2 regions of the Shewanella sp. MF05956 genome follow, and region 1 is predicted to be linked to the other one. Evidence: predicted binding sites of a transcription regulator. Region 1 holds the regulator's gene; the other holds the start of a gene.
What was found. The regulator LexA, encoded in region 1, represses DNA repair genes until DNA is damaged. The targets are predictions, from matches to a motif close to TACTGTATNNNNATACAGTA.
Positions count from the first base shown of each region.

Region 2: the regulator LexA is predicted to act here: its motif matches at 2,825-2,844, upstream of AC19MX_RS10505 (LexA family protein).

Region 1 is NZ_JCAYNV010000009.1:31,161-40,384, reverse strand. It holds gene mtr (tryptophan permease) at 1-203, opposite strand, end outside; gene plsB (glycerol-3-phosphate 1-O-acyltransferase PlsB) at 203-2,626, opposite strand; gene lexA (transcriptional repressor LexA) at 2,891-3,505, shown strand; gene AC19MX_RS11235 (cell division inhibitor SulA) at 3,502-4,008, shown strand; gene coxB (cytochrome c oxidase subunit II) at 4,401-6,434, shown strand; gene ctaD (cytochrome c oxidase subunit I) at 6,445-8,040, shown strand; gene AC19MX_RS11220 (cytochrome c oxidase assembly protein) at 8,042-8,605, shown strand; gene AC19MX_RS11215 (cytochrome c oxidase subunit 3) at 8,602-9,224, shown strand, end outside.
Region 2 is NZ_JCAYNV010000008.1:89,001-98,224, forward strand. It holds gene AC19MX_RS10490 (hypothetical protein) at 1-950, shown strand, start outside; gene AC19MX_RS10495 (hypothetical protein) at 1,122-2,330, shown strand; gene AC19MX_RS10500 (hypothetical protein) at 2,409-2,738, shown strand; gene AC19MX_RS10505 (LexA family protein) at 2,854-3,261, shown strand; gene AC19MX_RS10510 (Y-family DNA polymerase) at 3,262-4,518, shown strand; gene AC19MX_RS10515 (GNAT family N-acetyltransferase) at 4,756-5,211, opposite strand; gene AC19MX_RS10520 (DMT family transporter) at 5,306-6,166, opposite strand; gene AC19MX_RS10525 (LysR substrate-binding domain-containing protein) at 6,303-7,205, shown strand; gene AC19MX_RS10530 (SOS response-associated peptidase) at 7,494-8,063, shown strand; gene AC19MX_RS10535 (MvaI/BcnI family restriction endonuclease) at 8,468-9,224, shown strand, end outside.

The sequences.
Region 1 (9,224 bases):
TCTAGCAGCAATAACCCCGACATTAACATGCAAAACCAGACACCTAATAGCATGGCTATTGAATAGCCAAACCACATACCCGCGCCCACAACTGGCAATGAAAACATGCCAGCCCCCACAGTGGTGCCCGCAATAATCATCGCACCGCCCAATAGAGACTTCCCTTGCGGACGGTGCTTTGCCCCATTCATATGGTTGGCCATTAGTGTCCATGCTCCGCGTGCACACTATCAACAATGGTTTGTCTTACTGATGAGCTCAATAACTGGTTTGCATAATCGCGAATTCTAATCACTTCAGACCGATGCTCAACACTGCATAAATAGCCCAGTTCTTTTAGCTTAACGCTTAAGGTGTTATAGAGTTTTTTGTCATAAAACTCTGGCGCTGTGATGCCATGCAATGCACCTAAACGCTGTGCTAATAAGTGACTATCAGTTTCAAGCTCTGAGCGTTCTAAATCTGGCTTTATCGCTAACAAGTTAAAGATAATGGCATAACGCTGTAACGTTTCGCTGATAGTTTCTGCTAACAATAATAATTGCGCAGTGTACCGAGGCGTGACTTCAAAATGTGCTTCGCCACTGAGTAAGCCTTGTTCAACCATAAAGTCCAAAAGGCTGTCGATATGCTGTGGCACATCGTCAATACCCATAAATAATTCAGCTTTTAGCAACGGATAAAAATCCATCACGACGGCATGAATTTTTTCGCGGTCACAAATATCATATTGCACTAAACAACTGGCAATTAACGACGGAATCGCCATGACGTGAATGATATTGTTGCGGTAGTAGCTCATGGTGATAGCAATTTTTTCATCAACAGAAATAATTTCACCAATAGCATCTTTCGTGCTGACAAACTTATTCAGTGATAAACAATGATCAACAATCGATTTACCATTACCTTCTGCAACAGAAGCATAATTTGTATAAGGTACCGTTTTCAGCATCGCTAAATACAAATCTAACTGACGTTCTAACAAGCTGCGCTCTAATGCATTTCGCTCAGAAGCTAGCAAGACTAAACTGGTTAATGTCACTGAACTTGCGGCGGCAGCGCCGTTAATATTAGTCATCACACGGTTAGCCAATAAGTTAACTGATGGCGTAAACCAAGTCGGTTTTTGCTCTGGGTCTTTGGCCACTTCTTCACGCCAATCTGGAGCTTGTTGATTTAAAAAGTTTTGTAGATTAATCGGCTCACCAAAATTCACATAACCTTGGCCAAAATTACCTAACTTACGAATGGCACCAAACACTTGCCACACTGACTCTTTTTGCTTTTTCTTGCCGCTTAACTCTTTATGATAAGTGGCGACTTCCATCACATGGTCATAACCTAAATACACAGGCACAAGCGTTACAGGTCGCTCAATGCCGCGCAATACACTATTAATAGTCATGGCTAACATGCCTGTTTTAGGGGCAAGTAAACGTCCGGTACGAGAACGGCCACCTTCAGTGAAGTATTCAACCGAATAACCTTTAGCAAACAGTTGGTCTAAATATTCACGAAACACAGCAGTGTATAGCTTGTTGCCGTTAAAGCTACGGCGGATAAAGAACGCGCCACCACGACGGAACATCGGGCCTGCTGGCCAAAAGTTTAGGTTAATTCCAGCAGCGATATGCGGTGGCACCATGCCCTGATAATACAAAATATACGACAGTAGTAAGTAATCCATATGGCTGCGATGACACGGCACATACACAATTTCATGACCATCATGGTGTAATTGACGGATTTGTTCAGCGCCTTTGATATTGATACCACTGTATAGCTTGTTCCACAGCCAAGTAAGGAAGCGCTCAGCGATACGGATTAAACTGTCTGAATAGTCCGTGGCAATTTCATCTAAATATTCAATGGCTGTTTCACGGGCTTTTTCAGGTGATACTTTCTTGTTAATGGCTTCTTCTTCAATCGCTTTTTTGATTGAATCCGATTTAAGCAACGAAGCAAAAAACATTTGTCTGTTGGGCAGCTGCGGGCCCGTCATCACTTTACGTTGACGACTGAAATGCACTCGAGCTACACGGGTTAATTTGTGGGCAATACTTTTATCAAATCCATGCTCATCTGCCATATAGCGTAAAGATAATGCATTAGAGAACTGGACAAAGTTATGTCTACCAAGAAACAAAATCATTAGCCATTTGCGTAACCACGTTGGGCTTTCACGCTCAAGCACTGCCGCCTTCATACTGTCGTCTTCTTTACCAGGCGTGCGCCCCCAGTACAAACTCACGGGAACGAGTTGAATATCCAAATCCGGACGTTGACGATGAAGCGCCAATAAACTGGTAAAGCTGTCGATAAACTTTTCACCACTTTCGCGTTTACCAAAGAGTGGCTTACGCCCCTCCAAACACACAATACGTGGCACTTTTAAGCCATCAACGATGAGTGGGTCATATGGACTCGGCATTCCAAAGCCCTCAGTGATTTCGCTTAGCGCAGCGGCATCACTGATTGACTCTGTTTTCATGACATAAACCAATGGTTTATTTGGATCTAAATTAAGATCATCAAAAGGGTCATGCGGGACAACAATGGTTTGAACCATCGATTTCTGTACCCATTTTAATGCACGTAAAAATATTGAATTTGGTTTTGACATAGTTACTTTCGCAATATAAGCCACTGTAATATTGCTGCATAGGATACCAGAAACCACCCTTGATACACTATCTGGCTGTTTTATCTTTACTTTGTGAACAGTCCCTAACTGAACAACTCAATTAAAATATAGAATGAAACTGATATAAAACATACTGATAGGCAACAATGCCGTAACAAAAAACAAAAAACGGTTGGTTAATACTTGCGCGAACAAAAACACTGTATATAATGACAGTCACTGTATAAAAAGACAGGAATCATCATGAGACCGTTAACGCCGCGCCAAGCAGAAATTTTAGACTTAATTAAAAACAATATCGCCGAAACAGGTATGCCACCGACTCGTGCTGAAATTGCGAACCGTCTTGGCTTTAAAAGTGCAAATGCTGCCGAAGAGCATTTAAAAGCACTCGCCAAAAAAGGCTTTATCGAGATCATGCCTGGCACTTCAAGAGGTATCCGCTTACCTCATGAAGAACAACAAGAAACAGGATTGCCGCTGATTGGCCAAGTCGCTGCTGGTGAACCCATTTTAGCGCAAGAGCATGTAGAGCAATATTATCAAGTCGACCCAAACATGTTTAAACCCGCAGCCGATTTTTTACTGCGAGTACGTGGCGACAGCATGAAAGACATTGGCATTTTAGAGGGCGATTTACTTGCCGTTCATAAAATGCAGCAAGCACGTAATGGCCAAGTAGTTGTGGCCCGCGTTGAAGATGACGTCACGGTGAAACGTTTCGAGAAAAAAGGCAATGTTGTCTATCTACATGCCGAAAACGAAGCATACACCCCGATTAAAGTAGACTTAAGTTGCCAAAGCCTCACCATTGAAGGGCTTGCCGTTGGCGTTATCCGTAATGGAGATTGGTTATGAACAAACTAATGGGCACTGCCCCGCGCCACCCAGGTTTATGGGCAGATTCAACAGAAGCAGAATTGTATGGCAACCAAACCATTCAAACATTACAAACCGTCACTCAAGGTGAGTCTGAGTTAGGGCAACTGTGCAGCCAGTTAGCAACCTTAAGCCGACAAGGACGCTGGATAGTGCTCATTAGTCCTCCGCATATTGGTTATAAGCACATGCTGGCAAGTGCTGGTGTAAGAATGGACCGAATCTTACTAGTACACACTAAAGATGAAGTTGAAACGTTATGGGCAATGGAAAAAGCATTAACCAGTGGCACTTCAAGCGCTGTGATTACCTGGACGAGTTCATTAGATGCTCGTGACAGTCGCCGTTTAGAAATTGTCGCCAAAAGTGCACGCGCTTTAGGTGTGGTAATTGAAGATGTGAATACTCACTTACCTGAAAAACATCAAATCGTTAATCCAACAATGCCTTCTGCAACAAGTAATTTTTCAGCATTTCATTAAGTACGAACCCTTCAACACCAAGCCCTGCATCCAATTCAGGGCTTTTTTTTACCTTTTTTCAGCCAATTAGCGAACAAAGTGATCTTGATCAATGTTTAATCTACAAGTAATGTTGTTAACAAGGATGAAACATTTTTTATCTTTTATTTGACGTAATTTGGCAGATAACACCGCCATCGATGGGAATACGTCAATACAATTTGATTAGTTCAGTCGTAGGTACAAGTGTGGTGTTCAGCTAACAATAAAAGCGTAAACTGCCAGTTTACAACCACCAAGTTACTTTGAGGTCATCAAACTTTTTTGGGAACCGAAGAGTTTGCATAGAGCAGAGACTTACTGTGTGACTCTTCTTTGTAGTTGCTATTTGCAATAAGCAGAGGAGAAGTCTTGTGAAGCAATGGTGGTATTGTTTATTGGTTGTGCTGATAGCACTTCCGCTTGGGGCTGCAGAAATGCCCCTCAACATGACTCAAGGCGTAACAGATATCAGTGGTAAGGTTTACGACCTCCACATGACCATTTTATATATCTGTTGTGCTATTGGGCTAGTGGTGTTTGGGATCATGATTTACTCAATGATCTATCACCGCAAATCTAAAGGCGCTGTCGCGGCCAATTTTCACGAAAGTACTAAAGTGGAAATAGCCTGGACAGTCATTCCGTTTATCATCTTAATTGCTATGGCAATTCCTGCTACTAAAACCCTGATTGCAATGGAAGACTCCAGCGATGCGGATCTGACCATAAAAATTACGGGGTCGCAATGGAAATGGCACTACAGCTATTTCGATAAAGACATAGAATTTTACAGCACACTCTCAACTCCAAGAGAACAAATTGATGGTGATCAAACCAAAGGTGAAAACTATCTACTCGAGGTAGATAAGCCTCTGGTATTACCGATTAATCGCAAAGTGCGTTTTTTAATGACCTCAGATGATGTAATCCATTCTTGGTGGGTACCGGCATTTGCCGTTAAAAAAGATGCTAATCCCGGTTTTATTAACGAAGCCTGGACGCGTATTGATAAACCCGGGATCTACCGTGGTCAATGTGCTGAACTTTGCGGAAAAGATCATGGTTTTATGCCCATAGTGGTCAATGCGCTTTCTGAAGCAGATTTTGATAATTGGCTGATTGAGCAAAAGCAAATGGCTAAAACCGAAGCCGCAGCAGCTGCGGCCTCGATGTCGCAAACCTTATCTCTTGCCGATTTAAGCAAACAAGGTGAACAAGTGTACCTTGCTCGCTGCGCAGCCTGTCACCAACCCAATGGCGCGGGTCTTCCTGGCGTATTTCCATCGTTAATCGGTAGTCCGATTATTAAAGGCCCTGTTGAAGATCACCTTAATATTGTGATCAACGGTAAGCCCGGCACAGCGATGCAAGCCTTTGCTAAGCAGCTATCTGCTCAAGAAATTGCCGCAGTCATAACCTATGAGCGCAATACATGGGGTAATAACAGTGGCGATGCAGTGCAAGCAGCAGACGTAGGTAAATTTTCAAGTAATGGTACCGCAGCACCTAATGCAGCGGCAGCAAAAGCCAACACAGCAACAGCTATGGTTGATAATACTGCTGATACGCTAGCCGAAACAGTCAACCAAGCTGCTGAAGCCGTTGCAAAAGCCGTGGCGCCAGAAGATTTATCTGTACTCACCATGGAACAGCTTATGGCTGAAGGTGAACAAGTCTATGTCGCTACGTGTGCAGCGTGTCACCAACCTACTGGCGCAGGCATACCTGGCGCATTCCCCTCACTCATTGGCAGCCCAATAATAACTGGACCAGTAAGCGGGCATATCGAGATGGTTATGCACGGCAAACCAGGCACAGCAATGCAGGCTTTCAGTGCTCAACTTAGCCTACAGCAAATTGCCGCTGTGATTACTTATGAGCGTAATGCATGGGGAAATAACTCAGGTGATGCAGTTCAAGCTGCGGATGTGGGTAATTTTTCTAGTAACAGTGCAGCTTCACCAAAGCCCGCAGCACAAGCAATAGATACAGCTACCGCTGTCGTTGATACTGTTGCAGACGCGGTAACCGATGCGGCTAATCAAGCAGCCGAAGCCGTTGGCAAAGTCGTCACACCAGAAGCATCACCCACACTCACCATGGAACAGCTTATGGCTGAAGGTGAACAAGTCTATGCCGCTACGTGTGCAGCGTGTCACCAACCTACTGGCACAGGAATACCAGGCGCATTCCCCTCACTGATTGGCAGCCCAGTAATAACAGGGCCAGTAAGCGGGCATATCGAAATAGTGATGCATGGCAAACCCGGCACGGCAATGCAGGCATTCAGTAGTCAGCTCAGCCCACAAAAAATGGCTGCGGTGATTACGTATGAGCGCAATGCGTGGGGCAATAATTCTGGCGAGGCAGTTCAACCTGCCGATGTCGCTAGTCATGGACAGTAGGGGAAAACCAATGAGCACAACAACGCACGATACAATCGGCACTGCGCATGATGAGCATCATCACGGTGCCCCTAAAGGGCTAATGCGCTGGATACTGACCACCAATCATAAAGACATTGGATCTTTGTATTTATGGTTTAGTTTCATCATGTTTTTAACGGGTGGCGCAATGGCAATGGTCATCCGCGCAGAACTCTTCCAACCGGGTTTACAGCTAGTTGAACCAAACTTTTTTAATCAAATGACCACAGTTCATGGTCTGATTATGGTGTTTGGCGCGGTAATGCCAGCCTTTACCGGGTTAGCAAACTGGCTAATACCTATGATGATCGGCGCGCCAGATATGGCGCTGCCGCGCATGAATAACTGGAGTTTTTGGATTTTACCTTTTGCTTTCACCATGTTGCTGGGTTCGTTATTTATGGAAGGCGGCGGGCCTAATTTCGGCTGGACATTCTACGCACCGTTATCGACGACTTACAGTCCAGACTCTACTGCATTGTTTGTTTTTTCCATCCATATTATGGGGATAAGCTCAATTATGGGTGCGATTAACGTAGTGGTCACCATTGTGAATATGCGCGCGCCTGGCATGACATGGATGAAGTTACCGCTATTTGTATGGACCTGGTTAATTACCGCATTTTTATTGATTGCAGTAATGCCGGTACTTGCCGGTGCGGTAACGATGGTACTAACCGACAAGTTTTTTGGCACTAGCTTTTTTGATGCTGCAGGTGGCGGCGACCCAGTAATGTTCCAGCATATCTTCTGGTTCTTTGGTCATCCAGAAGTGTACATCATGATTTTACCGTCTTTTGGTATTATTTCGGCGATTGTCCCAACCTTCAGCCGCAAGCCACTGTTTGGATATTCCTCCATGGTGTATGCAACCGCAAGTATTGCTGTTCTGTCGTTTTTGGTTTGGGCACACCATATGTTTACCACGGGTATGCCGGTGTTTGCAGAACTGTTCTTTATGTACTGCACCATGCTCATTGCCGTACCAACTGGGGTGAAAGTGTTTAACTGGGTTGCCACTATGTGGCGAGGCTCAATGACGTTTGAAACCCCCATGCTATTTGCTGTCGCCTTTATTATTCTCTTTACCATTGGTGGATTCTCCGGGCTAATGCTTGCCATTACCCCTGCGGATTTCCAATACCATGACACCTATTTTGTTGTAGCTCACTTCCATTATGTATTGGTTACAGGTGCCATCTTCTCCATTATGGCGGCGGCATATTATTGGCTGCCCAAATGGACCGGTAATATGTACAACGAAACCTTAGGGAAATGGCACTTTTGGTGTTCAGTGATCTCGGTCAACGTACTGTTTTTCCCGATGCATTTCTTAGGCCTAGCGGGTATGCCACGCAGGATCCCAGACTATGCAATCCAGTTTGCCGACGTTAACCAAATTGTTTCCATTGGTGGATTTGCCTTTGGACTATCGCAGTTAATATTTCTGGCGGTTGTACTCAAGTGTATTAAAGGTGGCAAACCTGCAGGTGACAATCCTTGGCAAGCAGCTGATGGCTTAGAATGGTCGATCCCAAGCCCTGCTCCTTATCATTCATTTACCACTCCACCGGAGATTAAATGATATGAACCCAACACCAAAATCAAACCGTAAATTACTCACCATGCTTATATTAGGCTCTGTCGGTATGTTTGGGTTTGGTTTTGCATTGGTACCGCTATATGACGTGCTGTGCGACACCTTAGGGATTAACGGAAAACCCCAAAATAGTGCCAGCAGTTATGACGCGGTGGTTGTTGATAAAAAGCGCACAATCACCATCGAATTTGTGACTCAAGTGCAATCGGGTATGCCATGGGAATTCACCCCAAAAGTGAATCACATTAGTGTGCATCCTGGCGAACTTACTCATGCCAAATTCTTGGTTAAAAACCTCTCTACAAAAAATATTATTGGCCAAGCGATCCCTTCGGTATCGCCAGGTCAAGGCGCAGCATATTTTAATAAGACAGAATGTTTTTGCTTTAACCAACAGCCACTTGCCGCATCAACTAGCGCAGAACTACCCTTGATTTTTTACGTGGACCCAGACTTACCGGCGTCCATTAATACATTGACTCTCTCTTATACCCTTTACGATATCACTGACAAACTCGCGGTATCGGCAAAGCAAGGAGCAGCAAGATGACAACAAAGCATCAAACGTATTACGTCCCAGCTCAAAGTGGCTGGCCTATTATTGGCGCCATTGGCTTATTTTTAATCGCCTTTGGCGCGGGTAACTATATTCAGCAATTAGCCACCGAAAAGACCTCTGGCGGCTACATTTTATTAGCCGGTATCGCTGTGATTATCTTTATGATATTTGGCTGGTTTAAAACCGTCATTGACGAATCAATGGCAGGGTTATATTCACCGCAAATGGACCGGTCGTTTAGACAAGGAATGAGTTGGTTTATTTTCTCTGAAATCATGTTCTTCGGCGCTTTTTTTGGTGCCTTGTTTTACGCGCGGATGATATCGGTACCTTGGTTGGGCGGCGCATCAAATAACGCCATGACTCAAGAAGTATTATGGCCAGCATTTGAAGCCGTATGGCCTTTAATCAAAACCCCTGACGGCACCACCACAGAAGCCATGCCATGGACTGGTTTACCACTTATTAACACGATGATCTTACTGACATCATCTGTAACGCTGCATTTTGCCCATGTCAGTTTAGAAAAAGCTAAGCGCAAGCCACTCATTATTTGGTTGGGCTTAACCGTGATTTTAGGGGCGGTTTTCCTTGGATTACAGGTAGAAGA
Region 2 (9,224 bases), on a different contig from region 1:
TAAACCTTTCCAATACATTTGCAGAATTTAAGTATTGGCTATTTCTAATATACATCCATGAAATGTATAAATATCCTCCCTATAACTGTAAATCAATAAATGAATTTGTGGGGAACCATTTAACTATCTCACGTGCAACGGTTTATCGAGTGATTGTCGAAATCAATATTAATTACTCTATATATGGTAGTTATGACTGGTGTTCTCCAAAAATCAATTCCAATATTTGCCAGAAGCTTAATCGTGTTTTAGTTACTCAAGGTTTGTACCAACTCAAATGTTTCTGGTTTGAGTTAAATTGTAAACTAGATAAGCCTATGACGGCTAAAATTGTAGAACAACAAATTTTTTATTATGGAAGGTTTAATTGTCTTGCAGATAATGAAACTCATAAAAGTGATATAAAAGTACCTACACATTTAAAACCACAATCTATTCAGAGTTTTGAAAATAAATTTGGGGAGGATTGTTCTATTGAACCTGATAAGGATTATTTACCTTTCGGAGACGAAAAAGATGAATCCGATAATGAATTCGATGATGAATTCGATAATGAATTCGATGATGAATTCGATGATGAATCCGATAATGAATTCGATGATGAATTCGATGATGAATTCGATGATGAATTCGATGATGAATCCGATGATGAATCCGATGATGAATCCGATGATGAATCCGATGATGAATCCGATGATGAATCCGATGATGAATCCGATGATGAATCCGATGATGAATCCGATGATGCAAAAGACGACTCAGAACTTGATTGTATTATTCAATCAGTAATGGCTGATATTATATATAAAACTTACGGTGGTGTGTACACCGCTAGGCTAGGAGAAGCTATTAATATTATTGTTAAGCTACATCCCATTGAATTAATGGCGCTTAATGAGTGTGTCGAGCAGATATTGTCTTTGCAAGAATCAAAAGTTGTCTCAAGTTGAGACAACTGAATTTATAAGCTTTACCATTTAGATAATACAAGTGCACATCATGTTTATATGCGATATTGATGTGCGCTCTATAATACAACAGTATTATTATGTATATGTAGTATATATCTTATTATATAGCTAACAAGTATGTAGTAATAGAACAGTAACAGAGATCTTACTATGTCTAAGCCTAATAACTCTACTATTCCTAATATAATTCGTGTGCATTCTGGCAAAACCTACGTAGCAGGTGTAAATGCTTATACCCAAGCAAATAACCAGTTATGTGATCTTGCCAATCTATCTAATTCTTCTTCTAAAGTATTTAAAACACGGCTCAAAGCTTGGTTTAAAGATAAGCCGAGTAATGAGCGGTTAAATCATTTTAAGCTATTAGAACTTGGCCGTTACTTAAGCGCAATATTCATGAATCCGCTCGAATCCGGCGTGATACCCTTTGTCGATATGCTGTACTTAACTATAGACGTGCCAGAATCAGTGGTTTCTTCGCTATCTATGGCTATGAAATCTGTGCCTACGGAGCATTTTAAGCTGTATAAAACGGGCACCACTAAAGTTCTAAAGAATTACAAAGACGTGTATCAACGCTTCGCAATGTTCGAAAATCCAATGTCTTCAAAGATTATTGTCTATTGGGGAATACATCCAGAGGTTAGAGAGGAGCGCCCGAAACAGCGTTTAGTCAAAATATCATTAAATCCCGCAAGGCATAGTCCTGCCGAAATTACCGCCTTTTTCGAGTGGTTTAAGTCGTTATTAGGTGATGATGCACAGCAAACTATGGAGGTGGCTAATGTAACGCGCCTTGATATCGCTATGGATCTAATTGGCGTGCCGTTACCTTATTTGTTAGTCGAACGTACGAATGTCAAGCTAAGAAGTTATTATTTGAATGAGGAAGCTAAAAAGTCACGTTTAGGAATGGGGAATTTTGGCAGTCCAAAATCTAATAGATCCTATGTGTACGACAAGTTAAGGAAATATCTAGATTTAGGCCCTTTTAATGTTGATTTGCTTGTTTATGACACAGCTAAGAAGCGTTACGTACCTATTAGTCGTTTGGAACGTGTATTTAAGTTTGCGGATTCAAAAAAACCTATTTGCCTTGGTCAACTTGAAAAGGCTCCTTATTTTCTTAAAAGCACTGTTTTTTACAATCCAATGATATTGATGTTCTTAAACGCAACACAACGCGATAGGGTTGAGAAATATGGTTTTAGCTACTGGTATCATAAGATTAATAGAAAACGTTGGAAAATAAGTCGACTTTTGCTTGATAATCGAACCCTAGAAGTTAACGATAAGCAGCTAAAGTCATTACAAGTTGCTGCTTTAATCCGTTTAAAGAAGCTTATTTTAGAAGCGTAAATGTGATCTTTAGACATTTTCAATGCTTGCGATATTATTCGTAACACACTAATGTTTTCATATTAGTGTGTTTTATTATTGATAGAGACGTTTATCGATGAACCAAATATTGAGACTATTCGACATAACTTGGGCGTGGAAGACCATATCCCATTTTTTGCCTATTTGATTTACCGCTGTGATACTAATGAGTTTCTAGCTAAATTCGACATTTCCTCTGAGCGTTTGCTAAAAGCATGGCACCGCTCACCAGACCAAGCAAAACCATTTAAAAAAGTCCTTGAGGCTAATTTTGTATGCCAGCAACTTGAGTTAGACCCTAGCATCTGTGAGATAGTGATTGGATTTGATTTAGGTAAACAAATTGCTGTTGGCTCATTGAATAGCGATATAGTAGGAAATAACTGATATATGTACTTCCTGATTACTATTTTTTATCAGCTCGGATTTTTTATCCAAGTTATGCTTGCTTCTTTGTAGTCCATCGCTAGAATTGCTGTATGTAAATACAGTGGTTTTGTTTATGCGTGTGATCCCCATACCTGCCCATGCAGGAATAACAGGCTTTGAAAGTCCAGCCGCAGAATACAGTCAGTTAAGTCTGAGCTTAGATGATCTCCTTATCGAGCATCCTAGCGCAACCTTCATAGGACTCGCTCAAGGCGATTCAATGCAGGACGTTGGTATCTTTGATGGTGATGTGCTCATTGTTGATCGCCATGAAACAGCGCGAAACGGGGATGTTATAGTCGCCAACTTTAACGGTGAGTTTGTTTGCAAAATCCTTGATTCTCAACGCCGTCTACTACTTTCTTCAAATCACCAATTCCAGCCAGTAACCATTCATGAACATGATGAGTTTAGTATTGAAGGTGTAGTGACTCGCTCTATTCGTTGCCACCGTCAAAGTCCATTATTGTGTGAGCATTAGATGTTTGCCTTAGTCGACGCTAATAGCTTTTATTGCAGTGCAGAACAGGTATTTCGTCCTGATTGGCTTACCGCGCCAATCATTGTGTTGAGTAACAATGACGGTTGTATAGTTGCTGCCAATAGACAGGCCAAAGAAGTGGGTATTCAGAAGTTTTTGCCTTATTTTAAAGTTAAAGAACTTTGCGCCCAACGAGGTGTTATTGTCTGTTCTTCGAACTATGAGTTGTATGCTGACTTATCTACCAAAATGATGAATATCATTGGCCGTTTTGCACCAGAGCAACATATTTACAGTATAGATGAGAGCTTTCTCTCGTTTAAAAACTGCTATCCCGCTATCAAGTGTCTTAACACTCAAGGTCAGTTAATTCGCCGTGCAGTATGGAAAGAGACGCGTTTAGCTGTTTGTGTTGGGATCGGTGAAACACTGACATTAGCTAAAATTGCTAACCATGCCGCTAAGAAGGTTAAGGGCTATCATGGCGTTTGTGTGATTAATACGGACCAAGAACGTGTCGCTATCCTAAAGCAACTTGTTGTTGGAGACGTATGGGGTATTGGGCGAAGGATTAGTAAGAAGCTAGCATTAATGAATATCCATACTGCTTATCAACTAGCATGTATACCTCCTGGGCTAGCCCGAAAACAATTCAGTATTGAAGTCGAACGTACAGTTCGTGAACTTAACGGACAAGTGTGTAAAGTGTGGGATGAGGCGAGGGCTGATAAAAAGCAAATTTTCTCAACGCGGAGTGTAGGGGAGCGGATCACCGACTTTGACTCATTATTACAAGCTTTGAGCAAGCATGTCGGTATTGCAGCAAGTAAAGCGCGTAAGCAAGGCTCAAGCTGCAAGACCATGCTACTTTTTGCTAGCAACTCACCCTTTGATGAACGTCCTGTTAGTTACAAAGCTATAGTGCATTTTCCTTGCCCTACTAACTGCACCGTCGAGCTAACCAAAGCTATGAGTGAAGCTGCGCCCAAGCTATTTCGTGATGGTGTTCGCTATTACAAGATAGGAATTGGCCTAATCGATTTAGCTAGCGAACAGAACAGCCAACTTGATTTGTTTAATCCCCCGACAGCTAAGCCAGCATTAATGCTTGCACTAGATCACATCAATCAACGTTATGGCAGTGATACTGTGTTTCTCGCTGCACAAGGTATAGAGCATAAATGGGCAATGCGAAGGGATTTACTGACACCGCAATACACAACTAAATGGCTTAGTGTGCCGCACATTAAGTGCTAACAAGGTTATGCCCCAAAGTGTGTTTGAAATGGATATATTTCACGGTTTAACCGATTGCATTTACCCTCAAAAATATAATATCACCTTCATAGAATAGCCTGAGTCGTTATCTCTCTGCTTCACCGATAAATACAGCAAAGACATCAATGGGCTTAATACACTCGGCATTGTTGTTTACCGAGTCTTTATCGTTTGACCAATATTGCTATCATACATCTGTCATCTTATAACTAGACATTAGAGCAGTGGTAGCACCATATCAACTCTGTGCATATTAGGTCCCCAGCCATCTTTAATTTCAGTCGTCTTTTTTGCACCAAATTTTTCAAAAAATGCAGCTGAAAGATGACTGGTTGCGATGTCTATGTGGGTAACCTTACAATCAACGGCGATATTTTTAGCATAAGATATCATTTGAGTACCAAGACCTTTGCCATGCACTGATGGGCAAGTCATGATCCATGTAATATTTGCTCTGTTATTTTTTTCGTCGATATTCAAGCCAAAAACGGCCACGATTTCACTTTCAATTTGTCCAACTTTATAAGTTTTTCCCTGCTTTTCGAGGAACTCAACATAATCCTGTCTTTCATTATTTGCGAAAAATTCGGGACAATTTTTATCAAATAATGCAATGCACTCTTCAAAACATAAATCACAGTAATCTTTAAACACTAATTTAGTATCAGTCATAATTATCTTCACTTATTTTTAACATTACACATCAATCTGATGTGTTTTTAAGGCCTGTTTTGACGTTTAATTTGAAATAATTTGATTACTTTATTCAAACCTCCTTCTTATACTTAACAGATTCAAGTGTCGCTAACCAAACTAAAGGTAAGATGATTAACGCTGAACCTATCACAAAACTCAAATCAGGAACTTCATCAAACCACATGATGCCCACTATTACGGCACCTAATAAGCCAGTATATTCAGCGCTAGAAATTTTATGTGCTTCAACTGTTCGGTATACCAAGACGCATATACCTGCATAAATCAAAATGAATAAATTTGAGCTTGCCGCTGTGAATAGCGGGTACCAATCCAAAGGTTGGTGTTCCCAAATTGCTAAACTAAAGGCAAAAGGTATTCCCATTAGATTGGTCAAGAATAAAGTCTGAGCGACAGTGTGGTGCTGAGGAAGTTTACGAACCAAGAGATTATTTGTAGCCATTGTTACCGCGACTATAAGTGCAGATACAGCCGCCAAACTAATTTGTGTCGGTTGTACAACGACGAGAATACCGACAAAACCCACAATCGATACGGTTATAGTTGGGGTGGTTAACGTGTCTTTATAAAATAAAAAACCCAACGGTAACATAAGTAATGGGGCAGTATAAAAAATAGCATTAACAGTTGCCAGAGGTAGAGCTTGAAGAGACAATACCATGAATATGGCACCAAATAACCAAACATGGCCACGTACAAAGTGCCATTTTAAATGACTAAATAATTTGATTTTTGTATTGAATAAGCAAAATGGCAAAAGCATCAATACTGCTGTTAATTGTCTAAATAGAACAAATTGATACACTGCAGCCCCAGTCGGCAGGCTTTTTATTAAAGCATCCGAAATGACGGCGACAATATTTCCTAAAATCAATAAAACCATTGCAAATCCAACACTCATCTTCGGCATTTTTTCCCTCGACTTATTCTAAAAATGTAAAAAATTAAATACCATTACGCAAATCAGGTGCTTAAGTAGGGAGTATATTCATATAATTCTATGACGTATAATGATATAAAATTGCTTAGTATTAGCTGAGGTAATAATGAAGTTGCCACCATTGCGCGCTGTACAATGTTTTGAGTCAGTTGCCAGGCTTAAAAGTTTTTCAAAAGCAGCAGAAAGTCTTAATGTGACTCAAAGTGCGGTGAGTCATCAAGTACGAATGCTTGAGGAGTATCTTGGTGAAGCTATGTTTTACAGGCAAGGCCGGACATTTTCATTAACAGAAGTTGGAGAGCGTTACTTCACAGAAGTCAGTCAATCACTAGCTATTCTGTCTAATGCCAGTCAGATTATTCGACACGGTAAACCTGGGTATATTCGTTTAGCACTTTATAGTTCAGTAGCCGTCAATTGGTTAATCCCTCGATTAGAAGATTTCCGTAAACAGTATCCAGAGATAGAAATAACGTTAGATATGGTCACAGATCAGCCGGATTTTAATGACCAATTCGCAGATTGTTTTATTACCGTAAATCCACCAAAACGTCACTTTGTAAGTAAATTGTTATTTACTGAAAAGTTATTTCCTGTTTGCGGTCAAAAGCTTTGGGAAAAAATAAGAGATAAGCCACTCCCTGAGGCATTGTGGCAACATCCGATATTGTCTGTGCGATATTCTGACACAAATCAAAACATCGCCGATGATTGGTTACGATGGTGTAAAGCCGGTGGGTTTGAGCTACCTAGTGATCTAAAAGTTAATCAATTTAGCCATGTGCTACTCGCGGCAGAAGCGGCACGTTACAATTTAGGTATTACGCTTATTAATAACTATATGACGGTAGATCAATCTCATAAACAGAATTTTGTCAGAATTCCTATGCATGAATTGAAAACTGGTGATAACTTTTACTTTGTCTATAGTGAGTTAAATTCTAACAGGGCTGATATAACAGCGTTTGGTCGTTGGTTGGAACAGCAATGTTATACACTTAATATATGATAATTGTCATGTTGTCATATCCCGCCTAATAAGACTTTCAACAAGTTAATGGAGTAACAGGTTGTAGTGGCTTAGTAAAATTGGCCATAGATGTGTAGTAAACAGATATTTTTCACATAGAAAAATCTATCTGAAAATTTAGCGTTGTCGGAACTTCGTAACTTGCTTTTGTCCAAAAACGAGTCGCTTCAGATTTGAATTTAGGCCAGTTTAAACTTATGGCAACCTGCTATTATTTGGTAAAGGTTACTGGCCGGCAAACAAAACGCCTTACTGTGAGTAATACTTATGTGTGGAAGACTCAACATCAATGAAATGCTTAGTCAAAGGGTATCAAAAAGATTAGGCATTGATTTTCGTGCACAGCTGAATCTTGATTTACGACCAACTGAGCAGGTCGCGACCTTAGTGATGCATAATGAAAGGCTTTATCAACAAGACGCTTCTTGGGGCATACAGCCTGCATGGTCTAAGAGGATGCTGATTAATGCCCAAGCCGAGACTGTGGCTAGCAAGAAAACCTTTGCCTCAGCCTTTGCTCATAATAGATGTTTAGTGCCTTGCTCTGGTTGGTTTGAATGGCGTGATGAAGGAGGCTCTAAGAAGCAAAAGTACCTATTTAGTTATGAAGATAATGAACCACTGTATATGGCAGGTATTCTTTATCTCTGTGACGATGCTATGCAGTTAGTAACCCTAACTACAGCACCTACTGATGAATGCCGACTTTACCATCACAGAATGCCGCTGCTTATAGGTGCTAGCGATATCCGTTATTGGTTTCAGTCTGACCCTAACCAGCTAGAGAATCTGTTGTTCAATAATCCTGATATCCCAATTAAGATACTAGCCGCTTAGCTAGTTCTTGATCTCGAGCATGCTTGCTATTGAATTGTGCACTTGCACATAGAGAGAACCTTTGCTCATTATCGCTGTAGCATTCTTCAAAATTTGATTGAATCACTATGCTTATGCAGACTCTTCTCAGATTTATGCTTTGTAGCTGTAAATTGATGAAATGTGACTGTTTATGCAGTTATGTGTGCATAAACTGTATTTTGTGTCTGTTTATCACGATTACGCGCAGAACACGTAAAGTAAGCGCTAAAACACGCTAAAAGTGCACTTTAATAAACATTAAAGTGCAGTTTCCTTTCGGATTTTATAGCGTTTGAAGTTACTATCATTACCAATGAACAACTTAGTGTGTTCTTGTTATTTTTGATATAACTAAACCGCTCAATCTGTGAGCTCTTAGAGGGATGATGACTAGTTTTAAAGCTATTTCAGAACAGATGCGTAAGCTTGGAGCTTCACGAATATTTTTTAAGCCGTTAGCTAACAATGATAACACTAAGCAACAGATCTATTTAGGCTCGGAATTTGATGTGATTCGCTCAATTCCTTCTGGTGAGATTTATGCTCAGGGTATTAGTACAAAAGGCCCTATCTTTAAGGCGCCATTGGATTTTTATTGGATAGATGAAGATGGGAATACTGACCGAGCGCCAAAGTGCCAAATCATTTTATACCCAAAATACCCAGAAATTCGTATGTCTGGCTTTTTAGCTGCTACTAATAGAAAGTTAGCCATAACACCACGCCATTTGATGCAACCTCCCACGAAATCTGAACGAGCCATAAGAATTGATAGCCATCGATATCTCGTATTAGGCGTAAATAAAACAACCATTTGGGCGTATTGCACTTCGTGGGAAGATGAACTTGCATTGGAGTTAAAGCAGCTTGTTACTGAGAACAAAGCAAAGCTAGTCGCTTCAGTTTTATATGAATCGATAACCGTTGGGAAAACAAGCGAAGAGAAGCTATTAGATAAACTGCGAGCGATCTATGAAGGTGGTCCAATTGAGTCATGCCGATTACAATCTGACGGTACTAAAATACCATACAAGGCTCAAAACGGTGCTGGTTATACACTAGAAGCTCAGTTTGATATTACACCGAATGGATTCTCTGACCCTGATTTTATGGATTGGGAATTAAAGTCGCATTCTGGTT